2 regions of the Pseudoalteromonas sp. HF66 genome follow, and region 2 is predicted to be linked to the other one. Evidence: predicted binding sites of a transcription regulator. Region 2 holds the regulator's gene; the other holds the start of a gene.

Region 1 (10,588 bases), on a different contig from region 2:
TTGTTCACGCATCGGTGTCACTAAACAAGAAAACATGGTTGAAATGGGCATGTTAGAAGCATGTATCCGTGAAGACCTAAATGAGCATGCACCACGTGCAATGGCTGTTCTTGATCCGGTCAAGGTTGTTATCGAGAACTATGACGCAGATAAAGTAGAGACGTTATCTGTTGCAAATCACCCGAATAAAGAAGAGATGGGTCGCCGTGAAGTACCTTTCACTCGTGAACTTTATATCGAGCGTGAAGACTTCCGTGAAGAAGCAAACAACAAGTTCAAGCGTTTAGTGCTTGATAAAGAAGTACGTTTACGTGGTGCATATGTAATTAAAGCTGAGCGCGTTGAAAAAGACGAAAATGGCGAAATCACGACTATCTTCTGCTCTTACGATCCTGAAACACTGGGTAAAAACCCAAGTGATGGCCGTAAGGTTAAAGGTGTAATTCACTGGGTATCAGCAAGTGAATCTATCACAGCTGAAGTTCGTTTATACGACCGTTTATTTAACGTACCAAACCCAGCTGCAGCAGAAGACTTTAACGCAACACTTAACCCTGAATCTCTAGTGGTTCTTGCAAATGCTAAAGTAGAGCCTTCACTTGCTAATGCACAAGCGGAGCAGGGCTTCCAGTTTGAGCGTACAGGCTATTTCTGTCGTGATAGCAAAGCAGATTCATTAGTATTCAATCAAACTGTGGGTCTTCGAGATTCATGGGCGAAGATTGAACAGAAAGGCTAAACCCCTTTACTAATTGTTTAAGTTTCTAAGCTTAATAAAAAACCCTTTCACTTTTAAAGTGAAAGGGTTTTTTTATAACTATTAAAAGTTAAATCAAATTAAAAATAGCCACGAATACCTAGGCTGAAATTACGACCTGGTAGTGGAGCCTTTTCTTTAATAAATGAACTGTGTACGAAGCCTAATTCATCGGTTAAGTTGTCAACATTGATATAAAGTTGTGTATCCACAGGACCTAGGTCAAGTTGATAGTTTGCTGATGCATCAAACAGGGTATAACCCTCTGTTTTTGTCTCGTAAGCAGTAATGTCAGACTGCTCAAAATAATGAGTCCCTGTTAGGCTAAATTTCCAATCAGCAATTGTGTACTGTAATTCAGAGCCTAGTTTATTAGCTGGGATACGAGGTAAATAACCTTCATCATCTTTTAGTTTAGCGGTTGTTGAATCACCAAACACTTTAACCAAGGCACTTGGCGTTACTTGATAGTGTACGTCAAATTCAATGCCGTATAGTTTTGCATCTTTACTACTGAACTGATAAACCGCCATTGCATCTTCGTCTGCTTCAGCTGCAGATTCTAAGCCATGCTCTTCATCAAATACCAAACCAGTATTTTGCTGGTAGTAGTAGTTTTCAATGTCGTTATAGAAGAAGTTAACTGTATAACCAAAATCACCAATAAAACGGCGGAAACTTAAATCAAAGTTGGTTGCAGTTTCTTGCTCGATATCCTCTGGCTCAAAATGAATTTCGCTGTCTTCAATATGATAACCTAAGCCAAGCTCGTAGGTACCTGTTGCGATATGAACACCGTTTGACAGTAATTCAGCACTTAGTGGCGCACGTTCAGAACGAGACACACTTAAAGCTACACTTTGGCCTTCTTGATATTGCCAAATTGCACCTGCAGATAAGCTCAGGTTTGTGAAATCTTCACTGTAGTTGATGATTTCAGCTTCTTCTTCATGGTGCTCTTCTTCCTCTTCATGATCGTGATCATGATGATGCTCAGCCATGCTTACAGCAGAGTCGATTTGGTAATCTTCAAGGCGTGCACCTAGCTCAACGGTCACATCACCAAACTGGCGCTCTTCAAGCATAAAAATTGCGTTTGTTTTAGTCACACTTGCAGGTGTAAAAGCTTCTTCACCATCTGCATCGTAGTCAGACTCAGTGTAGTGATAACCTGCCATACCGTGCCAAAGGCCTAACTTGTGCTCAACGGTTGCACGTGCTTCAGTTGTTTTGTTTGTAAACACCGTTCCCACTGCACCATCTTCAATTTCTGCATGTTTATAGTCGGTGTAGCCAACGCGTAGTGAGATATTTTCAATCCAGTTATCATGAAGTGCATAGCTCATGTAACCTTGCCAGCGATCTTGCTCTAGCTGAGCGAAAACAGGTTCTTCATGTTGATCATGCTCGTCTTCATGTTCATCTTGCTCGTCATGCGCATGATGATGGTGTGAATGAGCAGGAATACCATAATCAGTTTCGATACGACCATAAGAAACACCCAGTGTTAGGTGGTCGCCAACATAACTTGTACCAAAGTTAACAGTTTGGCTATCGATAAAGGTGTTTTCAACACTGTTAGCTGTTTCGTGTTCTTCATGATCTTCACCTTCATGTTCGTCATGCTCTTCAGGAAGCTCGAACGTTGGTGTTTTGTAGTCATGACCTTTACGCTTAGTACCATCAAAATGGAAGTTAAAACCATCGTTACCGGTTTCAAGTTTTGCAGCATAAGTGTTGGTATTTGATACCGTATCGTGAGTGTATTGTGCAGCACCTGTTAAAGTATCAATGTTATCCGTTGGAATACGGTTATCAACTACGTTGACCACACCACCAATTGCGCCAGAGCCATAAAGTAGAGTAGCAGGGCCGCGAAGTACTTCGATTTGCTCAGCTGCTAAGCTGTCGTTCGATGTTGCGTGATCTGGACCAATTCGTGATGCATCGCTGCTATCAAGACCATTTTGGGTGATTTTTACACGCGGACCATCTAAACCACGAATAATTGGGCTAGAAGATACAGGGCCAAAATAGCTTGCATTAACACCGGGTAAACCTTTTAGTGTTTCGCCTAAAGTCGGTTTAGCCTTGTCTTTTAGTTCATCGCCCGCTAATACATTAACTGGCGAAATCATCTCAAGACTATTCTTATGAAGTGCTGATGCATAAACAACAACCGTTTCAACGGAAGTAGGTGTAAGTGTAACGACTAGGTTTTGATCGTCACCATTAATAGCAATGCGTTTATCGATGAAATTATTTTTACTGATGTGTAGTTGACCTTGGTTGTCTACATCAATTTTAAACTGACCTTGTTTGTCAGTAACAACGCTTTGAGATTTACCGTGTACGTGTATTTCAGCATTGCTGATAGGTTGTTGGTTTTTATCTAATACTTGACCTGTGATCACAGCAGCCATTGTGGATTGAGAAAACAGCGCAGCGGCAACAGCACTAGAAAGAATTGAAACTTGTTTCATCATTACTACTTCTAAGTTTGTTGTTAAGTGTTGCGTTATAATATAACACTGCAATTTTTCAATCGCAATAACGTTATACTATAACTTTCCATTAAGTCGCGATTTTAACACCATACACTATACTTAGGCTGTTACTTTTGGATGGCTAAATCTTATGTCTGATAAAAATAGAGTCTTTAAAGCAAATTTCACCATTGCTGATTTAAGAGAGCACCGCAATCACAAAGAGGTGTTTACTACTGCTTGTGACCGTCGTGAAAGCTATCAACACTTTGTTCTTAAGCTTTTAAGTTATTGCTTATTTTCACACAATGAAACAGCGATGCTGAATGCAAAGTTCAGTCATGGCGAACCGGATGTGTCAATAAAAGCATTAGATGAGCATTATCAAACATGGCTTGCTGTTGACCAACCGGATATTTTACAACTCAATAAAATAGCTAAAAGAGTTGACGAGCTTTGGGTTGTAACAACATTAAACAACAATTGGTTACAAGAAAATGAACATCAGTTGGAGCTGATCAGTAATGGTCATTTAATTGCGTTTGATGATAACTTCATTGAGCAGTTGGCGAGTCATTTAACTAAAAATCTACAGTGGGATGTTACAATTGATCAGCAAATGGTGAGTGTCTCTGATAAAGAAAATTTCTACCAAACTAGCGAGCTTGTATGGCATTAAAGCTCAAGTTTTACTTTTCCATTGGGTTTACTACAACATAGTAATACTTCACCTGCCCGCACAAACGCGAGTGGCTCTTGATTATAACTCACATCACCTTCGACTAATTTAGCACGGCATGCGCCACAATAGCCTTCACGGCATTGGTAGGGGACATCTATTTTGTGTTGTTCTAGGCATTCAAGGAGAGATGAACAGCCAGAATCAAATTCAAGATTCTGGCTGTCTGTTCCTGCAAGGATAACCTCTGCAGTTGTGTTTGAGCTCATTACAGGTCGAAGTCACCAAAGTCAGATGCATCAACTTGAGAGTCAATTTGACCTACAAGGTAAGAGCTAATTTCAGCTTCTTGTGGGGCAACTTGAACATTGTCAGATACTAACCAAGAGTTGATCCACGGAATAGGGTTACTCTTACTTTCGAACTGTGCTGGTAGGCCTACTGCAGTCATACGGGCATTAGTGATGTATTCAACGTATTGACATAAAATATCTTTGTTCAGACCAATCATTGAACCATCTTTGAAAAGATACTCAGCCCAATCTTTTTCTTGCTCAGCTGCTTCAACAAACATCTGAATCGCTTCTTCGCGACATTGTGCGGCAACGATGGCCATTTCTGGATCGTCTTTACCTTCTTGCATAATGTTTAAGATGTGTTGTGTACCAGAAAGGTGTAGAGCTTCATCACGTGCAATTAGCTTGATAATTTTCGCATTACCTTCCATTAATTCACGCTCTGCGAATGCAAATGAACAGGCAAAGCTAACATAGAAACGGATAGCTTCTAGAATATTCACCGACATCATAGCAAGATAAAGTTGCTTTTTAAGGTCAAATAAACTGACTTTAACTTCTTCACCGTTGATTACATGTTTTCCTTCACCGTAAAGGTTGTAAACAGAAATCATGTTGATTAAATCGTCGTAATATTTAGTTACGGCATCAGCACGCTCGCTGATTTTCTCGTTGCTTACGATATCATCAAAGATAAGCTCAGGAGATTGCGTCACGTTACGAATAATGTGTGTGTATGAACGGCTGTGAATCGTTTCACTAAACGCCCATGTTTCAATCCACGTTTCTAACTCAGGAATAGACACAATTGGTAGTAACGCAACGTTAGGTGAACGACCTTGCACACTATCAAGTAAAGTTTGATATTTTAAGTTACTTAAAAAGATGTGCTTTTCGTGATCTGGTAACGCTTGGAAGTCAAGACGGTCTTTACTTACATCAACCTCTTCAGGACGCCAAAAGAACGAAAGTTGCTTTTCGATTAGCTTTTCGAAGATAGGGTACTTTTGTTGGTCGTAACGTGACACGTTTACCGTTTGGCCGAAAAACATCGGTTCTTGTAATTGGTTATTATGATTTCGGCTAAAAGTTGTATAAGACATAGTGATTTCTCAAAAAACAGTCAGGACAAAGCGGGCTAATGAGCCCGCTTTTGTTATGTTATTAATTTAATTAGATTTTACAAGCGCCGCCTGCACAACCGTCATCTTCTACCTCTGGTGTTAACTCATCTTGAGAGTCTGATGCACCATCACGTGTATTGTGATAATACAGAGTTTTAACACCGAGTTTGTACGCAGTCAGTAGGTCTTTTAATAGCACCTTCATAGGTACTTTACCGCCTTCATACTTAGATGGATCATAGTTGGTGTTTGCAGAGATCGTTTGGTCAACGAATTTTTGCATAATACCAACAAGCTGTAGGTAACCATCGTTTGAAGGAATATCCCACAGTAGCTCGTAGTTATCTTTCAGATTTTCATAATCTGGAACTACTTGCTTTAAGATACCATCTTTACTTGCTTTAACGCTGATATGACCTCGTGGTGGCTCAATACCATTTGTTGCGTTAGAGATTTGCGATGATGTCTCTGAAGGCATAAGTGCAGATAACGTAGAGTTACGCATACCATGCTCTTTAATGCTTTCGCGTAATGAATCCCAATCTAAGTGAAGAGGTTCATCACAGAACTGATCTAGGTCACGCTTATAAGTATCTGTTGGCATAATGCCTTGAGAATACGTTGTCTCGTTAAACTTAGGACACGCACCACGTTCTTTCGCTAACTCATTTGATGCTTTCATTAGATAATATTGAATAGCTTCAAATGTTTTGTGAGTTAGGGCATTTGCGCTGCCATCTGAGTAACGCTTACCGTTCTTCGCTAAGTAGTATGCGTAGTTAATAACACCAATACCTAGCGTACGACGACCCATAGTTGCGTTTTTAGCCGCAGGAACAGGGTAGTCTTGGAAATCAAGTAAGTTATCAAGAGCACGTACGGCAAGCTCTGCAAGCTCTTCTAATTCATCAAGTGACTCAATTGCACCTAAGTTAAACGCTGAAAGCGTACAAAGGGCAATTTCACCTTCTTCGTCCATTACATTGCTAAGAGGCTTAGTTGGTAATGCAATTTCTAAACATAGGTTAGATTGACGAATTGGCGCAACAGTCGAGATAAACGGGCTGTGCGTATTACAGTGGTCAACGTTTTGTAAGTAAATTCGACCTGTGCTCGCACGCTCTTGTGCAAACATTGAGAATAACTCAATCGCTTTAATACGTTTTTTACGAATTGACTCGTCTTGCTCGTACTTGATGTATAGCTCATCAAACTTCGCTTGATCTTCAAAGAACGCATCGTATAGACCCGGAACATCTGATGGGCTAAATAATGTGATGTAATCATCTTTGATTAAACGGCTATACATTAATTTGTTGAACTGCACACCGTAGTCAAGGTGACGTACACGGTTATCATCAACACCACGGTTGTTCTTTAGAACTAATAAATTTTCAACTTCCAAATGCCAAAGTGGGTAGAACAGCGTAGCTGCGCCGCCACGAACACCACCTTGTGAACAGCTCTTAACAGCAGTTTGGAAGTGCTTATAAAATGGAATACAACCTGTGTGGTACGCTTCGCCATTACGAATAGGGCTACCAAGCGCACGAATGCGACCCGCATTAATACCAATACCAGCACGTTGCGAAACATATTTAACGATCGCAGATGATGTCGCATTAATAGAGTCTAGGCTATCACCACATTCAATTAGTACACATGAGCTGAACTGACGTGTAGGCGTACGAACACCTGCCATAATTGGCGTAGGTAACGAAATTTTGAAGGTAGACACTGCATCATAAAAACGCTTGATGTAATCAATACGCGTCTCTTTTGGATAATCAGAGAATAAGCTTGCAGCAACTAAGATATATAAAAACTGTGCACTTTCGTAAATTTCACCAGTAACACGGTTTTGAACTAAATACTTACCTTCAAGTTGCTTTACAGCAGCGTAGCTGAAGTTTAAGTCACGGTTGTGATCGATGTAAGCATCTAACTCGTCAATTTCTTGCTCGGTATAATCAACCAAAAGGTGTTGATCATAACGTTTGTCTTCAACTAATTTCGTGATGTGATCATATAAGCGTGGCGGCTCAAATTGACCGTACGCTTTTTTACGTAAATGGAATACAGCTAAGCGAGCAGCTAGGTATTGGTAATCAGGCGTATCTTTAGAGATCTGATCAGCTGCAGCTTTGATGATTGTTTCATGAATGTCATCGGTACGAATGCCGTCATAAAATTGAATATGAGATTTTAATTCAACTTGTGAGACAGACACATTCTCTAGACCTTCTGCGGCCCAAGCGATCACGCGATGGATCTTATCTAGATCAAGTGACTCTTTACGGCCGTCACGTTTGCTTACAGATAGCTGTTGGTTCATAGTTTTGCCTGTATTCCTTGGGAAATTATCGTTGTAAAGACAAAGGTATTCTTTATGTAATTATTATTATTCAATACCAGGGTGAACTAATTGAATAACATTTAGCCACAATATCTGGTGTTGTTTAAATTGCAGATCACAAGATAGTGTGGTCTGCGTTGTTTTGCAAGGGATAGAATTGCCCCATTTTGTGGATAACTATTGGATAAACGTATTGTGTTAGTAACCATTAACCTTTGAACATTCATAGAAGACGAAATTTGTAGAAATCAACAAAAGATCCAGAAAATTTATCGTTTTTAAAAATAAATTTTGACTGATTTTTTTATCATCAAAGAATGCTCAAAAGTGAATCAAATCACAATATATGGTGTTTCATCTATCAAATAACACTATATATGGTTAAATCCATCAATGGGTGTTTGCCAATTGAAATCCGCTTGCCAGTCAAGAGCAGCATCAACACTGGGTATGTAACCCCATAACGCCGTTGCACTATACATATTGGCAGCTTTTGCAGCTTGAATATCACGTTCAGCATCACCGATATATAAACAGCGACACGGATCAACGTCTAAGATCTCAGCTGTGTGTAAAAGTGGATCGGGAGATGGTTTTGAAACAGCTAATGTATCGCCACTTACTACCGCCATCGCTTTACTCAAAGAGGGTATAGCTTGTACTAAGGGCTCAGTTAAAAAGCCGGGCTTATTAGTCATAATGCCCCACTTAATATTGTTTTGCTCAAGTGCAATTAAAAGCTGCTCGATGCCATTAAAGCATTTACTGTGTACAGCGATATCTTCGGCGTAGTAATCAAGAAGCTGTTGGCGCAAAGCGAGTTGTTCAAGTTCTGGCCATTTATCACCAAAGCCTACTTCTAATAATGCATTTGCACCATTAGAAGCTGCAGGGCGATATACATGTTCAGCAACAGGGGCCACATTGGCATCTGCTAACACGCGGTTTAATGCACCACCTAAGTCATCCGCAGTATCGAGTAGAGTGCCATCTAAATCAAAGATAAAGGCATCAAAATCGATAGAGGGTGTTTGCACACCACTCATCACGCTAGTTTCTCAAAGTGCAGGATGTAATTAACACTTACATCATCGTTTAAGCTGTACTGCTTAGAAAACGGATTATAGTTAAGACCTGTACTGGAGCGTACTTTTAATCCAGCTTCTTCAGCCCATGCAATAAGCTGTGCAGGTTTAATGAATTTTTTATGGTCATGGGTACCTTCAGGTACCATTTTCAATAGCTTTTCAGCACCAACAATGGCAAACAAATAAGCTTTTGGTGTTTTATTTAATGTTGAAAAGAATACATCGGCACCAGGTTTAGCAAGTTCTGCTACAGCGCGAATAATAGAAGCAGGATCTGGAACATGCTCAAGCATTTCCATACACGTCACAACATCAAAGCGAGCAGGGTGCTCAGCAGCAAATTGCTCTGCAGGTACTTTTATATAATCAACAGGCACGCCTGTTTCTAAACTATGTAACTTAGCAACGGTTAATGGCTCTTGGCCCATATCAATGCCAGTTACTTTAGCGCCCATACGGGCCATGCTTTCACTTAAGATGCCGCCACCACAGCCAACATCTAAGGTTTCCTTATCAAATAAGCCGCCTACTTTATCTGCGACAAAATCCAAGCGAAGAGGATTTATTTCATGAAGGGGTTTGAACTCTCCGTCGCGGTCCCACCAACGTTCTGCGATGGCTTCAAACTTTGCAATTTCTGCATTATCTACATTTTGATGCTCGGTCATAAAAAACTTCCTCGTTAATCTGAGGCCATTATATAGGGGTAAATTAATAAATCGCAAAGATTTAGCGCCTGTAAATCTAAATAAATTGTGATAGCATGGTCAGGAAATAATAACTAAAGCTCTTAAGACGGCGATTTGCCTCTTAATGAGTCAATACTGAAGGAATGTGAAATCAAATGACTGATCTCGCCAATGAAATTCTGCCAGTCAATATTGAAGATGAATTAAAAAATTCTTACCTTGATTATGCCATGAGTGTAATCGTAGGTCGTGCATTGCCAGACGTACGTGACGGCTTAAAGCCTGTTCACCGCCGCGTTTTGTTCGCAATGAACGAACTCAATAATGATTGGAATAAACCTTACAAGAAATCAGCACGTGTTGTTGGTGATGTAATCGGTAAATACCACCCACATGGCGACAGCGCGGTATATGACACCATCGTTCGTATGGCGCAGCCTTTCTCATTACGCTACATGCTTGTTGACGGCCAAGGTAACTTTGGTTCTGTTGACGGTGACTCTGCGGCAGCAATGCGTTATACGGAAGTCCGTATGGCGAAAATGTCACATGAATTATTAGCTGATTTAGAAAAAGAAACGGTTGATTACGTACCTAACTACGACGGTACTGAGCAAATTCCTGACGTATTACCTACTAAAGTACCTAACTTATTAGTAAACGGTTCTTCGGGTATCGCTGTTGGTATGGCGACAAACATCCCACCTCATAACTTAACAGAAGTTATCAATGGTTGTTTAGCGCTGATCCAAAACCCAGACATGTCAATTGCTGACCTTATTGAATATATCCCGGGTCCGGATTTCCCGACTGCGGCGATTATCAATGGTAAAAAAGGCATTGAGCAAGCGTACCTAACCGGTCGTGGTAAAGTGTATATCCGTGCTCGCGCTGAAATCGAAGTTGACGAAAAAACTGGTCGTGAAACCATTATTGTTCACGAAATTCCTTATCAAGTTAACAAAGCGCGCCTTATCGAAAAAATCGCTGAGCTAGTTAAAGATAAGAAGATTGAAGGTATTAGCGCACTACGTGACGAATCAGATAAAGACGGTATGCGTATCGTTATCGAAATCAAACGTGGTGATGTTGGTGAAGTAATCTTAAACAACC
Region 2 (10,588 bases):
CTTTGCTGCAACGCGTTTCGCTGCTAAAGGTAATTCAACGGCACCTGGTACGTAAACAACAGTAATGTCGTCTTCAGATACGCCACCTGTGCGCTTAAGCTCATCAACAGCGCCTGCTAATAGGCTGCTACCAATAAAGTCATTAAAGCGAGAAATGACAATGGCAAACTTTTTGCCCGGTGCGTATTTGTTACCTTCAATAATTTTCATTTAATAACCCTAAAAAATAAGTTTAAGCGGTTGCGATTGCGCAAAAATTACGGCGCATAATACCACAAAAATATAAAAGTAGCCTAGTAAATCTGTTTTCCAACAATTTGCCTAATTATGACTGCGGCTCAACGTAGTCAACCACTTCTAAGTGGAAACCAGATAACGCATGGTACTTTTTAGGACGGCTCATCAAGCGCATCTTTTCAATACCTAAATCAGCAAGGATCTGTGAACCCACCCCCACAGTACGCGATGTACCTTGGAATTTACGGTGACTAACATTTTCGCCAGCATCTTGTGCAGCAAATGCTTTAACGGTTGCTTCTAGGTCTTCCGTTGATTCTTGCTTACCTAAAATAACCAGTACGCCGTTGTGCTCAGCGATATAAGCCATAGCATCTGCTAAGCCCCAGCTACGATCAGCACTTCTATCTGATAATAAGATGTCATTGAAGGTACTTTGTAAGTGAACACGAACTAACGTCGGCTCATCTTTAGATACTTCACCTTTTTGTAGGACATAGTGAAGTTGACCATCAATGGTGTCTTTGTAAGTAACTAAATCAAATTCGCCGTGATCAGTTGGCAATTTACACTTGGCAACACGCTCGATGGTGGTTTCGTTTAGGTTTCTGTATTCGATTAAATCTGCAATAGTGCCAATCTTTAAGTCATGCTCTTTAGCAAATATTTCAAGATCTGGGCGACGTGCCATAGTGCCATCAGCATTTAAGATTTCAACAATCACTGATGAAGGCTCAAGGCCCGCTAAACGCGCTAAATCACAACCCGCTTCGGTATGACCCGCTCGAGTTAGCACGCCACCTGGCTGCGCCATAATAGGAAAGATATGCCCCGGTTGAACAATATCGCTTGGCACGGCACCTTTAGCAATAGCAGCTTGTACTGTACGAGCACGATCAGCTGCAGAAATACCTGTCGTTACGCCTTTCGCCGCTTCAATAGACATGGTGAAGTTAGTCGAAAAAGCAGCACCATTATTTTTAACCATGAGTGGTAACTCTAACTGTTGACAACGCTCTTGTGTCATAGTTAAACAAATTAAACCACGGCCATGCGTTGCCATAAAGTTGATGGCATCTGCACTGATATGCTCTGCTGCGATGATTAAATCGCCTTCATTTTCTCTGTCTTCATCGTCCATTAAAATAACCATTTTACCGGCTTTAATGTCATCGATAATTTCTTGCGCGCTGTGTAAATTCATAATATGCCCATGAGAGTATTATTAATAGTGACTATCTTTGCTTATTTAATAAAGCCAGCTTGTGCTAGCAAGCTCATTGATATGTCTGAACGGGAAGGTTGTTCGGCCCCTTTTATTAGGCGCTCTAAATAGCGAGCAATCTGGTCAACTTCTAAGTTCACCTGAGTACCCACCTGAAATTCTGCAATCGTTGTTTGCTCAGCGGTATGCGGAACAATAGTAAGCTTAAAGCGGTTTTGTTCGACCTCATTGACCGTTAAGCTAATGCCATCAATACATACCGAACCTTTGTACGGAATGTATTTCATTAAATCATTGTCTGTACTTAACCAGTACTCTGTTGCACGGGCATTAGGACTGATACTTTCTACAGTCGCAATACCATCAACATGACCTGATACTAAATGCCCGCCTAGGCGAGAAACGGGTTGCATGGCTTTTTCGAGGTTGACTGTTTGTCCTTTTTTATAATGCGCAAACCCAGTTAAGCTGATTGTTTCGTTAGATAAGTCAGCACTAAAACCATCGCTATGTTTAGCGACAACCGTTAAACACACACCATTAGTGGCAATACTGTCACCGAGCTTGACGTCTTTCATATCCAAATTAGTGCTTTGAATACGAATAGCCAGATCGCCTTGCTTTTGTGTTAGTTCAACAATTTTACCTGTTGCTTCAATAATTCCAGTAAACATAGTGCTACTCTTTTTTTTTCAATTTTTGTGGCTTGCTTTGCTTTGTAGCTGTTAAGCGAATATCGTCGCCAATCATCACTGTATCAGTAAAGGTCAGTTCAGTGATATCACTCATCACGGTAACTTCTGCAAAGTTTAGTAAGCTTTTGCCCATATCACCTATTAACTTAGGGGCAATATAAACGATGTATTCGTCAATTAAATCCTGCTCAGCAAACACCCCTGCAAGGGTCGCTCCTGCTTCGAGCCATATCTGATTAAATTGTAGTTCAGCAAGACGCTTTAAAACCGCCGATAAATCAACTTTATTATTAACTGCTGGTACAACTTCGTGTTTAACAAAGTGAGGCCATTGATGTTGTTTATCAAGCGATGTAGTGAAAATAATCACCGGGCTTTCAATGCTAAATAATGTAAGTTCAGGCGTTAACCTATTTTGTGAATCAATAATCACTCGAGTAGGCTGGCGCAAAGGCAAGGATGTAGGCATAGCAAATGGCAGTTCATCAACGCGCACATTGAGTTTTGCATTATCAGTAATGACTGTGTCAGCCCCCGTCAAGATAGCGCAACTTTGCGCACGATATGCTTGCACATCTTGGCGCGCTTTAGGACCAGTAATCCATTTACTTTGACCATTATTTAGCGCAGTTTTGCCATCTAAACTACAGGCCATTTTACAAGTCACATATGGTACCCCTGTTTCCATACGCTTTAAAAAGCCTTTGTTTAGGTCACGCGCTTGTTGCTCAAGTAAACCGGATGCCACTGAAATACCAGCATCGGCTAAAATCTGTAGACCACGACCACTCACCGCAGGGTTAGGATCGACCATGGCAGCAATAACCTTACTGACACCAGCTGCTTTTAAACCTTCGGCACAAGGCGGAGTGCGTCCATAATGACTACAAGGCTCTAAAGTTACATATGCTGTGGCGCCTTTCGCATTGTCGCCAGCCACAGCCAAGGCATTTACTTCAGCATGGCCCTGCCCTGCTAGTTGATGAAACCCTTCACCGACTATTTCGCCATCTTTAACCAGTACACAGCCAACATTAGGGTTTGGAGTCGTGGTAAAACGCCCTTGTTTAGCAAGATCAATGGCACGCGCCATATAAGCAGTATCAAGCTCTGTGAATGACATAGTTAATCACCTAAACGAGCGATTTCTTCACCAAACTCGCGGATATCTTCAAATGAACGATATACAGATGCAAAACGCACATAGGCCACTTTGTCGAGTTTTTTCAGTGACTCCATGATGCACTCGCCAATTAAATGGCTAGATATTTCACGCTCACCAGTAGCACGAAGTTGAGATTTAATAATGTTAACGACTTCGTCGACCTGCTCAGTGCTAACTGGGCGTTTCTCTAAAGCGCGATGCAAGCCATTGAGTAACTTATCTTCGTTAAATGGTTCGCGACTACCGTCTTGCTTAATCACTCTTGGCATCACAAGTTCAGCGCCTTCAAAGGTGGTAAAGCGCTCATGGCATTCGTTACATTCACGTCGACGTCTAACTTGGTGACCACCGCCAACAAGTCGAGAATCAATTACTTTGGTATCTTTTGCGGTGCAAAAAGGGCAATGCATAGGGTTCAACTTCCGTTTATAAAAAACAAAAAAAGGCCGCTTACTAAGCGGCCTTTATAATAGCAAAAAACAACGCTATTGTTATCTTAATTACGGTTTAACCAGTAATTAAGCGTAAACTGGTAATTTTTTACAGATAGCTTTAACTTTCTCTTTTACTTCTGCTTGTACAGACTCATCGTTGATGTTGTCTAATACGTCACAGATCCAGCCTGCAAGCTCTTTTGACTCAGCTTCTTTGAAACCACGGCGAGTAATAGCCGGAGAACCAATACGAAGACCAGACGTTACGAACGGTGAACGTGGGTCGTTTGGTACTGAGTTTTTGTTAACAGTGATGTTAGCGTTACCTAGTGCAGCGTCAGCATCTTTACCTGTGATATCTTTGTCAATTAGGTCAAGAAGGAATAAGTGGTTGTCTGTTTTACCAGAAACAACTTTATAGCCACGCTCTTGAAGTACTTCAACCATAGCTTGAGCGTTCTTAACAACTTGTGCTTGGTACGCTTTGAACTCTGGCTGTAATGCTTCTTTGAAAGCAACCGCTTTAGCAGCGATGATGTGGCATAAAGGACCACCTTGACCACCAGGGAAAACAGCACTGTTTAGCTTTTTGTAGATCTCTTCATCACCACATGCAGAAACGATTAGACCGCCACGAGGGCCTGCTAATGTTTTGTGAGTTGTCGTAGTAACAACGTGTGCATGAGGAATTGGGCTTGGGTATACACCCGCTGCGATAAGACCAGCAACGTGAGCCATATCTACGAATAAATATGCACCAACTTTATCAGCGATTTCACGGAATTTAGCCCAGTCAACAACGCCTGAGTATGCAGAGAAACCAGCGATGATCATTTTTGGCTTATGCTCTAATGCAAGTGCTTCAACTTGAGCGTAATCAATTTCGCCAGTTTCGTCATTTAGGCCGTATTGAATTGCATTATACGTTTTACCAGAAAAGTTAACGTGTGAACCGTGAGTTAAGTGACCACCATGAGCTAAGCTCATACCTAGTACTGTATCATGCGGCTGAAGAAGAGCTTGGAAAACAGCTGCGTTTGCTTGTGAACCCGCATGCGGTTGGACGTTAGCGTAATCTGTGCCGAATAATTCGTTTGCACGATCAATTGCTAGTTGCTCAACAACGTCAACATGCTCACAACCGCCATAGTAACGTTTGCCTGGGTAACCTTCAGCGTATTTGTTGGTAAGCTGAGAACCCTGCGCTTCAAGTACGCGTGGGCTACAGTAGTTTTCAGACGCGATCAGTTCGATGTGCTCTTCTTGACGAGCCGTCTCTTTAGTGATGGCTGCAAATAACTCTGGATCGAAATCCGAAATATTCATGCTACGTTCTAACATGGGGTCTCCTAAGGCAACGTGTATGGTGTTTTTTGAAGGCTGTATTGTACGCTTAAAACGCACTTTTGCCTATCTTGTAAAGATGAACATATTTAAACAGGGATTGAATTTATTTCACAGTGTTTTAATAATGATATTTTTTTATTGATACATAAAAAAAAATTATAGATTTAAAATATTACATATATTTTTAAAATGTCACTCTAGATAAAATTATCAACGCTTTATTGCGTTTCAATAGAAGCGAACTAAGCTTATATTCCTAGTCAATATCAAGGATGGTATAAGTACATGTTAGCTAAACCTATATATGAATTAGTCCCCTACGGATACTTCTTTCTCGGCATGAGCTGCATCACATTAGCAAATAATTATGTACCAACATTAATTGGTGTAACTTTATTTTTATTAGGCGCTAACATTTGGCGAATGCGCTCAGAAGCTAGAAGAACAGATCATATAAGCCAGCGAGTTAAACAAAAAAAGTCCAACTACTACTATGAATTTAAACCATTTATTATTTTTATTTCGGCTTTCACTTTGATGCAATGGACACAAAATGAATTAGTCTCAGTGATCAGTATTTTGCTATGTATTGCTGCGGTGGTCATTTTATGCATGCGAGTTTTAAACCGTCATAGTCATTCATTACTTCATTAAAAAAGAGCGGCTTCGCCGCTCTTTTTTTAGTATTAAGCTAATTTATTTAGCAGCTCTGTTCGAAGCAATTGATAATCAAACTTAATATCTTCAGCCAAACACTGCTTTGCCAATGCATCAGCAAGCGGTTTTGGCATTGGCAGTTCAATGTCTAAAATTTGCTCTACACTGTCTTTGAATTTAGCAGGGTGTGCGGTCGCTAAAAATATACCTGCACTACCGTCAGCTAGATTTTCTTTCAAGCCTTGATAAGCAATTGCAGTATGAGGTTCTGCGATATAACCAGTCTGATGAATTTTTTTCATCACCTCTTTTGTTTCTTCTTCACCAACACAGCTTGAATAAAAGTCATCATAGCTAAACCATTCGTTATCTAGCATAAATTGAACGCGTGGCCAGTTATTCGGTTTACTCACATCCATTGCGTTCGATAAAGACTCAAGTGTGTCATTTGGCGCCCACTCTTTATTTCGCAAGAAGCGTGGCACAGTGTCGTTTTGATTAGTTGTGGCACTTAATTTAGCAACAGGCATTCCAAGTACAGCACCAATCATCGCCGCACATACATTACCAAAGTTACCACTAGGTACTGAGATATGCGCTTTACTACGCTGCTCTTTTGGTAATTGCGCAATTGCTTCAAAGTAATAGCATACTTGCGCAACTAAACGACTGATGTTGATTGAATTCGCTGAGTTTAAACCTAGCTTTTGTTTAATTTCATCGTCTAAGAAAGCTTGTTTTACCATACTTTGGCAGTCATCAAAGCTACCATCAACGGCGTAGCAGTGAATGTTATTACCTAAAGTAGTGAATAGTTTTTGCTGCGCTAATGATATTTTACCTTTTGGGTATAAGATCACGACATCGATATTTGGCTTGTTATAAAATGCATGAGCAACGGCTGCGCCAGTATCGCCCGATGTGGCCGTTAAAATAGTGACTTTTTCGCCTTGGTTAAATTGGGCAAGACACTCAGCCATAAAACGACCGCCAAAGTCCTTAAAAGCAAGCGTTGGGCCATGAAATAACTCCAAACAATAAATGTCTTTTTCAACTTCTACCAACTTCACATCGAAGTTAAAAGCGTTTTGCACCATCTGTGCGACGGTATCAGCAGGTAATTCATCACCAATTAAGTGCGATAAAATCTTACTACTCCGACTAACAAAGTCCAAATCTAATAAAGTATCAATGTCTTGTATTGGCGATAGGCTATCAGGGAAGAACACACCTTGATTACGGCCTAAACCCGTTTTTACCGCTTCCACAAACGACACCTGTTGTGTTTCATCTTTTAAATTATGTAATTGCATGTTTATTCCTTAAATTCTTTAAAGCTGTCGCGTGCCAAGTTGATCAAGTTGGCAGATATGGCAGAAGCCCTGCTCATTAATGTAATTATCATTCAGCCACGCAGCACACTTTTGTGCAGCTTCAAGACTCTTACACACGGTAAATAATGTTGGCCCAGCACCTGAAATACTGACAATTTCAGCGCCAAGCTCTGGTAAAGCACTTTTCGCTTCGACAAAGCCTTGAATAAGCGGTGCACGATACGGTTCGGCTATTTCATCAGACATAATTGATAGTGCAGCATCAAAACGGCCAGTGAGCAATAAGCTACTAAACGCAGAAAGCCGCTGTGCAAATTCAACACTGTCGTGCATTGATAATTGCGTTGGCAAGACCGAACGCGCTTTTGCGGTATTCAGTGAAAAACCAGGGAAAGCCGCTACGTAATACCATTGATTATCAACAGGTAACGAAATTGACTTGTTCGGAATGAGTTCACCCGTTAATTGCAAACCACCTAAATAACACGGCGTGATGTTATCGTAATGACGGCCGCCACTAACAATGGCTTCAAAGTCAGCCATCAACTCGATAAGTTGCTCTTGGGATAAATTCGTTTCGGCGAACTTATCGAGGGCCGCGAACGCAGCCACTACAGAACAAGCACTTGAACCTAAACCAGAGCCAATCGGTAGATTCTTTTTAAGCTCAAGCTTTACTGCTGACATAGTCGGCGCAACGTGCTCTTTAAAGTGAATTAAACATTGATAAGCTAAGTTTTCTTCAGCATTTGCAGGCAATTTACTGGCATAGTCGCCAGAGCATACAAAAGTATCTTGCTCTGCGGCACTAACCTCTACAACATCACCTAATAAGGTGCCATCGATAGGTGCCAGTGCGGCACCTAGTGCATCAAAGCCGACAGCAAAATTCCCGATTGAAGCGGGTGCATATACACGGATCATGACCAGCTCCTAACGTGTTAACGTTTTTAAGATATCAGCAAATACGCCTGCAGCCGTTACTTCAGCACCTGCGCCATAACCACGAATCACAAACGGACGTGGTTGATAATATTGACTTAAGATTGCCAATGCATTTTCACCGTCACGGATATCGTAAAGAGCATGGCTACTATCTACGGCTTCAATGCCTACTTTACATTGACCGTTTTCAATAGTGCCCACATAACGAAGTACTTTACCTTCACTTGCAGCACTTTGAATGCGGTCGTTAAACTGCGCATCAAGTGATGGTAGTTTTGCCATGAAATCGGCTACAGAATCATCTTCTGCAAACCCTAAAGGTAAAACTGATTCAACTTCAATATCGCTTAGTTCTAACTCAAGACCCGACTCACGAGCAATGATCAGTAGTTTTCGAGCAACATCAGTACCTGATAAATCATCACGCGGATCTGGTTCTGTAAATCCACTTTCTTTTGCTTTTAATGTTGCTTCGCTAAGAGATAAACCATCTTGTAGCGCACCAAACATATACGATAATGAACCCGACAAGATACCGCTGAATTTAATGAGTTCATCACCGGCACCAAATAGTGATTTCAGGTTATCAAGTACAGGTAAGCCTGCACCTACGTTTGTTTCGTATAAAAACTTACGGTTATTCTGTTGTGTTGCTGCTACTAAATCTTGGTAGTAAGCATACGAGCTAGTATTGGCTTTTTTATTCGCCGCAACCACATGAAAACCGGCATTCAAGAAATCTACATATTGTCCAGCAAGCTTATCGGCCGAACTACAGTCAACTATCACAGGGTTGATTAAATGGTTTTGTTTTACAAATTGCTCAACCAGATTTAAATCAAATGCTTGTTCTGACTCGGCTAGTTTGTCTTGCCAGCCATCAAAAGCGATGCCTTCACTATCTAGATAAAGCTGTCTTGAGTTAGCAACACCGTACAAGTTCAGCTTGATGTTACGTTTTTCAAGCCATGCTTGTTGGCGTTGTAACTGCTGAATAAGCTCTTGACCAACCAAACCACAACCAAGTAAAAAAACATCAATTGAAGGAATGTGGGTAAAGAAATTCTCATGGCAAACTTTTACAGCGTCGTTGCAAAACTCACCGTCGATGACCGCTGAAATTGCACTTTCAGTGGAATCTTGTGCAATTGCAACAATGTTAACCTGCGCTTGTGCTAACGAAGCAAAGAACTTAGCCGCTAACCCTTTGTGAGCACGCATGTTATCGCCTACTAAAGTGACAATAGCAAGGTTACGCTGCACTTGAACTGGTTCGATTAGGCCAGCTTGTGATTCTAATTCGAAAGCAGTCTGAAGTGCTTCAAGGGCAAGCGATAGGTCGCTTTCATGAACACAAAAACTGATGCTAAATTCACATGAAGATTGAGTGATTAAAACAATTGAAACATTGTCATGAGCAAGTGCATTAAATACTTTTGATGCCATGCCCACTTTACCTTTCATACCTGGGCCTGAAACAGTTAACATAGCAAGGTTTTGTAGACTTGATAGCGCTTTAACAGGCTCGTTAGATACACTGTCGTTACTGATCACTGAGCCTTCAGCACGTGGATTATGTGTATTTTTGATCTCACACGGCACACCCGCTTTGGCACAAGGTAAAATCGTTTTCGGGTGCAATACCTTCGCCCCAAAATAAGAAAGCTCCATCGCTTCTTTATATGATAGTGAATCAACCTTAGACGCTTTTTTGATATAACGCGGATCAGCATTAAAAACGCCATCAACATCAGTCCAGATCTGACATACATCGGCTTCTAAACATGCTGCAGCAATTGCCGCTGAGTAGTCTGAGCCATTTCGACCAAGTGTTGTTAGCTCACCTTGTTCGTTAGCAGCAGTAAAGCCCGGCATGATATAAATAGTGCTCGGTGCAGCTTTTAGTGCTTCTTGAAAACGCAACTTACTTGCAGCCAATTCAGCTTCAGCATCAATGTAGCCGCCCACAGAGGCAATACAATCAGTCGCTTCTAGATAGCGAGCATTGCTTTGTTTAAGCATGCACTCCATCAAAGCAACACTTACGCGCTCACCAAAGCTAATAGTATAGGCACGTACTTGGTCTGGGCAGCACTTTAAAAGTGCAACACCATCAAGTTTATTCTTCAGTTCATTCAAGTTAGGCCAACTTGCTACCTGACCAAAATCAGCTTCAACAGCAGCTTTTAGTTGTTCACAGCGCGCAACCAATGCTTGCCATAGCTCACTAAAGTCCTGCCCATGTTCTGCAGTACTTGCTAACGCGACTAATGAATCAGTCATACCACCTGGAGCTGATAGCACTAACAGCATTTCATCGCGTAATTCTTCTTTGACTAACTGAGCTACCTGTTGCAAACATGCGTAGTCGGCCAAGGACGACCCACCAAATTTTAATACTCGCATTATTTATGTTTCCTCATTCCATAAACGAAAAAGGCCTGTGTTCTAGTGAACACAGGCCTATAAATTTGTTACACCGACCTATGCCACTATCCAGTAAGGATGATGGTTGTAATAATAATGGTCGTTGCGTGATTAAATGTTTT

Evidence for each region. The regulator NrdR, encoded in region 2, represses ribonucleotide reductase genes. The targets are predictions, from matches to a motif close to AAACACNANATNTNGTGTTT.
Region 1: nrdA (class 1a ribonucleoside-diphosphate reductase subunit alpha) is a predicted target of NrdR. The motif match lies at 7,781-7,800, and genes of this name have one in related genera.

The regions. Positions count from the first base shown of each region.
Region 1 is NZ_JAATOU010000002.1:53,974-64,561, forward strand. It holds gene glnS (glutamine--tRNA ligase) at 1-739, shown strand, start outside; gene HCZ11_RS03065 (TonB-dependent receptor) at 838-3,240, opposite strand; gene HCZ11_RS03070 (YaeQ family protein) at 3,395-3,922, shown strand; gene yfaE (class I ribonucleotide reductase maintenance protein YfaE) at 3,919-4,191, opposite strand; gene nrdB (class Ia ribonucleoside-diphosphate reductase subunit beta) at 4,191-5,321, opposite strand; gene nrdA (class 1a ribonucleoside-diphosphate reductase subunit alpha) at 5,392-7,677, opposite strand; gene HCZ11_RS03090 (HAD family hydrolase) at 8,070-8,744, opposite strand; gene ubiG (bifunctional 2-polyprenyl-6-hydroxyphenol methylase/3-demethylubiquinol 3-O-methyltransferase UbiG) at 8,744-9,454, opposite strand; gene gyrA (DNA topoisomerase (ATP-hydrolyzing) subunit A) at 9,631-10,588, shown strand, end outside.
Region 2 is NZ_JAATOU010000006.1:17,629-28,216, forward strand. It holds gene ribE (6,7-dimethyl-8-ribityllumazine synthase) at 1-210, opposite strand, end outside; gene ribBA (bifunctional 3,4-dihydroxy-2-butanone-4-phosphate synthase/GTP cyclohydrolase II) at 326-1,441, opposite strand; gene HCZ11_RS07840 (riboflavin synthase) at 1,483-2,136, opposite strand; gene ribD (bifunctional diaminohydroxyphosphoribosylaminopyrimidine deaminase/5-amino-6-(5-phosphoribosylamino)uracil reductase RibD) at 2,141-3,280, opposite strand; gene nrdR (transcriptional regulator NrdR) at 3,283-3,732, opposite strand; gene glyA (serine hydroxymethyltransferase) at 3,841-5,097, opposite strand; gene HCZ11_RS07860 (hypothetical protein) at 5,389-5,757, shown strand; gene thrC (threonine synthase) at 5,790-7,073, opposite strand; gene thrB (homoserine kinase) at 7,092-8,018, opposite strand; gene thrA (bifunctional aspartate kinase/homoserine dehydrogenase I) at 8,028-10,445, opposite strand.